Psychroserpens ponticola: one gene and its partner. The protein of the gene in region 1 binds, or shares a complex with, the protein of each later gene. Links are inferred from orthologs where the notes say so. Each region holds a gene or a part of one and is shown in the gene's direction. Other genes may lie near its edges.

What was found.
Region 2: the proteins of accB (region 1) and accD are in contact, whole or in part, in a solved structure (PDB 8UXZ), measured with the Escherichia coli proteins. The link is inferred for Psychroserpens ponticola from one-to-one orthologs.

Annotation. Positions count from the first base shown.
Region 1 is NZ_CP116221.1:3,873,758-3,877,099, forward strand. The notes cover bases 1-2,999. They hold accB (acetyl-CoA carboxylase biotin carboxyl carrier protein), read left to right. Parts: upstream 1-1,255; coding sequence 1,256-1,744; downstream 1,745-2,999. Other genes in these bases: rpmF (50S ribosomal protein L32), read left to right, coding at 1-46; MUN68_RS17040 (beta-ketoacyl-ACP synthase III), read left to right, coding at 225-1,220; accC (acetyl-CoA carboxylase biotin carboxylase subunit), read left to right, coding at 1,820-2,999. In the rest of the region: more of accC, read left to right, coding at 3,000-3,169. UniProt on the Escherichia coli protein: This protein is a component of the acetyl coenzyme A carboxylase complex; first, biotin carboxylase catalyzes the carboxylation of the carrier protein and then the transcarboxylase transfers the carboxyl group to form malonyl-CoA.
Region 2 is NZ_CP116221.1:3,083,134-3,086,446, forward strand. The notes cover bases 171-3,140. They hold accD (acetyl-CoA carboxylase, carboxyltransferase subunit beta), read left to right. Parts: upstream 171-1,210; coding sequence 1,211-2,071; downstream 2,072-3,140. Other genes in these bases: fbaA (class II fructose-bisphosphate aldolase), read left to right, coding at 171-1,175; MUN68_RS13680 (hypothetical protein), read left to right, coding at 2,231-2,908; MUN68_RS13685 (hypothetical protein), read left to right, coding at 3,047-3,140. In the rest of the region: more of fbaA, read left to right, coding at 108-170; more of MUN68_RS13685, read left to right, coding at 3,141-3,313.

The DNA of each region.
Region 1 (3,342 bases):
TCAAGTATTAATTGACAATTCTGAAAAAGAAGAAAATTTAGCATAAGTATTATGCACGCATATAATAAAACGCTCAGAGATGAGCGTTTTTTTTATGTTTAATTTCTATAAGTCTTAAAAACGACTTAATTTGCGCCATAATGGTTCAAAATTTAGTAAATTCATTAAAATTTCGCCTTTTTTTGATGATTTTTGCCTTTTTAGTACTGTTTTAAAATTTCAATATGAGTAAAATCACAGCTGCAATAACAGGTGTAGGAGCTTATTTACCTGAATATAAATTGACCAACCAAATTTTGGAAACCATGGTCGAGACTAATGACGAATGGATTACCACACGTACAGGTATTAAAGAACGTAGAATTCTTAAAGAAGAAGGTAAAGGAACATCTTTCCTTGCTATAAATGCTGCAAACGACCTTATAAATAAAAAAGGACTTGATCCCAAAGACATTGAATTAGTCATTGTTGCTACAGCAACTCCAGATATGAAAGCGGCTTCAACCGCAGCTTTTACTGCCACAGAAATAGGTGCAACCAATGCCTTTTCATTCGATTTAGAAGCTGCTTGTTCGAGTTTTCTATTCGGAATGTCTGTTGCTTCGAGTTATATTGAATCTGGTAAATACAAAAATGTGTTGCTTATTGGTGCAGATAAAAACTCATCTTTTATAAATTATAAAGATAGAGCTACCTGTATTATTTTTGGAGATGGAGCAGGTGCTGTACTATTTGAACCAAATAACGAAGGTCTAGGACTACAAGATGAATTATTAAGAAGCAATGGTGAAGGAAGAGAGTTCCTTCAAGCGACTTATGGAGGATCTTCATATCCAATTAATGCAGATACATTTAATGAAGGAAAGCACTACGTGTTTCAAGAGGGAAAGACTGTATTTAAGAATGCTGTCTTTAACATGGCAGATGTAACCGAACGTATTATTGAAAGAAATAACTTAACAAATGATGATATTTCTTGGTTAGCAGCACACCAAGCTAACAAACGCATCATTGAAGCCACGGCAAAGAGAGTCTCTCTAGATCCTGCCAAGGTGATGATGAACATTCATAAGTATGGAAATACAACATCGGCAACACTACCATTATTATTACACGATTACGAATCACAATTAAAAAAAGGTGATAAGATTATATTCGCAGCATTTGGAGGCGGATTTACTTGGGGCTCAATATATTTGAAATGGGCTTATAATTCCTAACTTTTTTAACTAACTAATTAAAAGACTAACTAATTATGGATATTAAGGAAATTCAAAACTTAATCAAATTTGTAGCCAAATCAGGCGCAAGTGAGGTTAAATTAGAAATGGATGATATTAAAATCACCATTAGAACCGGTTCAGAAGATAGAGGAGAATCAACTACTTACGTTCAACAAATACCGATGAATCAACCAGTAGCTCAAGCAATACCAGCTGTAGCTCCTGCAGTTGCTTCTGCTGCTACAGTAGTAGAAACAGAATCTTCATCAGATGATTCAAAATATATTACTATTAAATCACCAATCATTGGAACGTTTTATCGTAAGCCATCTCCAGACAAACCTGTATTTGTTGAGGTAGGAACTTCAATCGGAGAAGGTGATGTGCTTTGTGTTATTGAAGCAATGAAATTGTTTAATGAAATAGAATCTGAAGTGTCAGGGAAAATCGTTAAAATTTTAGTTGATGATTCTTCACCAGTAGAATTTGATCAACCATTATTCTTAGTTGATCCATCATAACCAAATTTAAAATTCCAAAATGAAATTCCTAATATATTGGAATTTGGAATTTGAGATTTTAAATAGAAATAAGTTATGTTTAAAAAAATATTAATAGCCAATAGAGGTGAAATAGCACTACGTGTTATTAGAACCTGTAAAGAAATGGGTATCAAAACCGTTGCAGTATATTCTACAGCTGATGCCGAAAGTTTACACGTAAAGTTTGCTGATGAAGCAGTTTGTATTGGACCTCCTTCAAGTAGCGAATCATATTTAAAAATACCAAACATTATTGCAGCGGCAGAAATTACAAATGCTGATGCTATTCATCCAGGCTACGGTTTTTTATCAGAAAACGCTAAGTTTTCAAAAATCTGTGAAGAACACGATATTAAATTTATCGGAGCTTCCCCAGAGATGATTAATCGAATGGGAGATAAAGCAAATGCTAAAGCGACCATGCTTGAAGCTGGAGTACCTTGTGTGCCTGGAAGTGAAGGCGTAATAGAAGATTTTGACGAATGTAAAAAAGTAGCAAAAGAAACCGGTTATCCAGTTATGCTTAAAGCATCTGCTGGTGGTGGTGGAAAAGGAATGCGTGCCGTTTGGAAACCTGAAGAACTACAAAACGCTTGGGAATCTGCTAGAGCAGAATCTAAAGCGGCCTTTGGAAATGATGATATGTACATGGAAAAACTCATTGAAGAGCCACGTCATATTGAAATTCAAATTGTAGGAGATTCTACAGGAACAGCATGCCATTTGTCAGAAAGAGATTGCTCAATTCAAAGACGTCATCAAAAACTAACTGAAGAAGTACCTTCGCCTTTTATGACGACAGCTTTACGTAAAAAAATGGGTGATGCAGCGGTAAAAGCAGCAGAATACATTAAATATGAAGGCGCAGGAACTGTAGAATTTCTGGTAGATAAGCATCGCAAGTTCTACTTTATGGAAATGAATACGCGTATTCAAGTTGAACATCCTATTACAGAGCAAGTTATAGATTTTGATTTAATTCGTGAACAAATATTAGTGGCAGCTGGAGTTCCAATCTCTGGTAAAAATTATACACCTAATTTACATTCAATAGAGTGTCGTATCAATGCTGAAGATCCATTTAACGATTTTAGACCATCACCAGGTCGTATCACAACATTACACGCTCCAGGTGGTCATGGTGTACGTTTAGATACACATGTTTACGCTGGTTATGTGATTCCGCCAAACTATGATTCTATGATTGCAAAGTTGATTACAACTGCGCAAACTCGTGAAGAAGCCATCAATAAAATGAAACGCGCTTTAGATGAGTTTGTTATCGAAGGTATTAAAACCACCATTCCTTTTCACAGACAATTAATGGAGCATCCAGATTATCTGGCTGGTAATTACACCACGAAGTTTATGGAAGATTTTGTGATTAAACCTATAGAAGAATAATAAAAAAACTCCGAAATTAACGTTTCGGAGTTTTTTTATGCTGTTACCCTTTTCCGCAATAGCTCCAAAGCGTCAGGCTATCCGCTAAATCTTTTTTGAAAAAACAAAAAAGGATATCACTTCTATCCTTAACAGAGGTGTATACAAAAATGTAGTTCCAGATTTTAGAGTTA
Region 2 (3,313 bases), 790 kb from region 1 along the record:
TAACGTTTGCGTAGATTTATTAGCTATCTAAGTAACAAATAGCACTTCATTTATTTAAAAATTGTGTATTTTTGATAACATATTTTTCAACTAAAAAAATCACAAAAATGAGTCATAATATCAAAGGTGGAGTTGCTACTGGAAGAGAAGTACAAGAGATTTTCAAACTAGCTAAAGAAAAAGGCTTTGCCTTACCTGCAGTTAATGTCATTGGATCAAATACTATTAATGGTGTTTTAGAAACAGCAAAAGCTTTAAATGCTCCAGTAATTATTCAATTTTCAAATGGAGGAGCACAATTCAATGCAGGTAAAGGATTAAGCAACGAAGATCAAAAAGCAGCAGTTGCTGGTTCTATTGCAGGTGCAAAGCACATACACCTTATGGCTGAAGCTTATGATGTTCCTGTCATATTACATACAGACCACTGTGCAAAAAAATTATTGCCTTGGATTGACGGATTATTAGACGCGAGTGAGCAACATTTCAAAGCCACAGGAAAATCTTTATATAGTTCTCATATGATCGATTTATCTGAAGAACCTATTGAAGAAAACATAGAGATTTGTAAATCATACCTTGAACGAATGAGTAAAATGGGAATGACTTTAGAAATTGAATTAGGTATTACTGGTGGAGAAGAAGATGGTGTTGATAATACTGATGTTGATGATTCAAAATTATACACACAACCTGAAGAAGTAGCTTATGCTTATGAAGAATTAAGCAAAGTAAGTGACCAGTTTACAATTGCTGCAGCCTTTGGAAATGTTCATGGTGTTTATAAACCTGGAAACGTTAAACTAACACCTAAAATATTAAAGAATTCACAAGAATTTTTATCTAACAAACACAATCTACCTCATAACCACATTGATTTTGTATTTCATGGTGGCTCAGGTTCTACTGTTGAAGAAATAAGAGAAGCTATTGGTTATGGAGTTATAAAAATGAATATTGATACAGACATGCAATATGCATTTATGAGTGGTGTTCGTGATTATATGGGCGAAAAAGAAGCCTATTTAAAAGCTCAAATTGGTAATCCAGATGGTAACGATGTTCCTAACAAAAAGTATTACGACCCAAGAGTTTGGTTACGTAAAGGTGAAGATGCATTTGTTGAACGTCTAAAAAAAGCATTTGAAGACCTTAATAATGTAAATACTTTATAACTTTGCACTCTAACTAATTAACTAAATCTGATTAAATGGCTTGGTTTAAAAGAAAAGATAAAGGAATACAAACCACTACTGAAGAGAAAAAAGACACACCCAAAGGGTTGTGGTATAAATCTCCTACTGGTAAAATTGTAGACACTAAAGAATTAGAACAAAACTTTTATGTGAGTCCGGAAGATGGATATCACGTTAGAATTGGAAGTAAAGAATATTTTGAAATTTTATTTGACGATAATAAATTCAAGGAACTCGATCCCGATTTAACATCAAAAGATCCATTAAAATTCGAAGACACTAAAAAATATCCAGACCGTTTAAAAGCTGCTCAAGAAAAAACAGGACTTAAAGATGCTGTTCGTACTGCTGTTGGAAAATCTAATGGACAAAATTTAGTAATTGCTTGTATGGATTTTACATTCATTGGAGGCTCTATGGGTAGTGTTGTAGGTGAAAAAATTGCACGTGCTGCAGATTATGCCTTAAAGAAAAAGATTCCTTTTATGATCATTTCCAAATCTGGAGGTGCACGTATGATGGAAGCGGCTTTGTCTTTAATGCAATTAGCAAAAACTTCAGTTAAACTAGCACAATTGGCAGATGCTGGAATTCCTTACATATCGTTAAGTACTGATCCAACTACAGGAGGAACCACAGCATCATTTGCAATGCTAGGTGACATCAATATTGGTGAGCCAGGAGCTTTGATTGGGTTTGCTGGACCTCGAGTTGTTAGAGACACAACAGGGCAAGAATTACCAGAAGGATTCCAAACCTCTGAGTTTTTATTAGAACATGGATTCTTAGATTTTATAACACATCGTAAGAACTTAAAAAAGAAAGTCAATTTATATATTGATTTGATAAAAAATCAACCCTTACGAACTGCATAAATTAAAAAAGCGAGCCAAATGGCTCGCTTTTTTTTATATCATTCTCAATATATACTATTTAATGCTACACAATAAAATAAAATAATCAAAGTTACATAGTAAATAATCTATCAGTTTTTGTATATTATCCTGATACAGAATAATCTAAATTCAAATACTATGAAAAAAATAGCACTTGTATTAATTGGTATCATGGCTCTTGGCTGCTCTACAAATTCTGAATCTAAAAATCCCTTCGAAAATTTAACTTATTATAAATTTACAAATGACGATAATAGTAACCTATTGTTAAATTTCAATCTTGATAACTCGATAATATATAAAAACCAAGATGGAGAAACAATTGTATTTGAAGTCAAAGATTATTTAAAAAATAAAAGCACGTATTCTAAAGGTAGTTTTTTGAGTAACTCATCTATTGAATATTATCGCTTTGATCAACAGCAATTAATTTTATCACTAGTTGATTTGCCATATTTATCAAATCAAATTGAAGTAAAGCATGAAAGACATCCATTGAATTTCAATCCAAATATTTATCCTCATAAAAAAAAGGCTTCAAGTTTTAACAGCTATATAGAATTCCCCTTTTGGAATGGATATTTAGGTGATGATGAATACGATATAACGATTATATTAGACTATAATATTCAAGTTACAAGCATGTCTTTTAATAACACAACTTATAATAACGTAAGAATTATTGAATCTGGCAATACAGAAACCATAAATCCACAATTAGATTATCCTAGAAATGTTCATATCCTATATTATGATACAGAATATGGCGTAATAGGCTTTAATGACCTAGAAGGAAACCATTGGAGATTAGATTAGTTAGTTAACAACTAAAAAAACAAGCCAAATGGCTCACTTTCTTTTATTGAATCCCAACTTATAATAATTATTATTTATCATATATAGTAAATTTTCTATATTATTTTGTATATTAGTATAAATTAATCCTTCTAAAAAATGAAAAAGCAATTTATAGCATCTCTTTTTTGTATATCAATTCTTTATGTAAATGGTCAAGAATTTAGAGTAAATGATATCCAGTTTTTACCATTAAGTATTTTTCATATTCACAACAAAAATGGCAACTTTGATACTGGTGGACTTCATTTTGGTTTAGATGTAGGTATAGAAATCTTTAAACAAGATATTCGCTTACAATTAAATACCGGTTCTAATATAAACATTTTAGGCACAAGTGATGATAGTTTTTATTCTATAAATGTT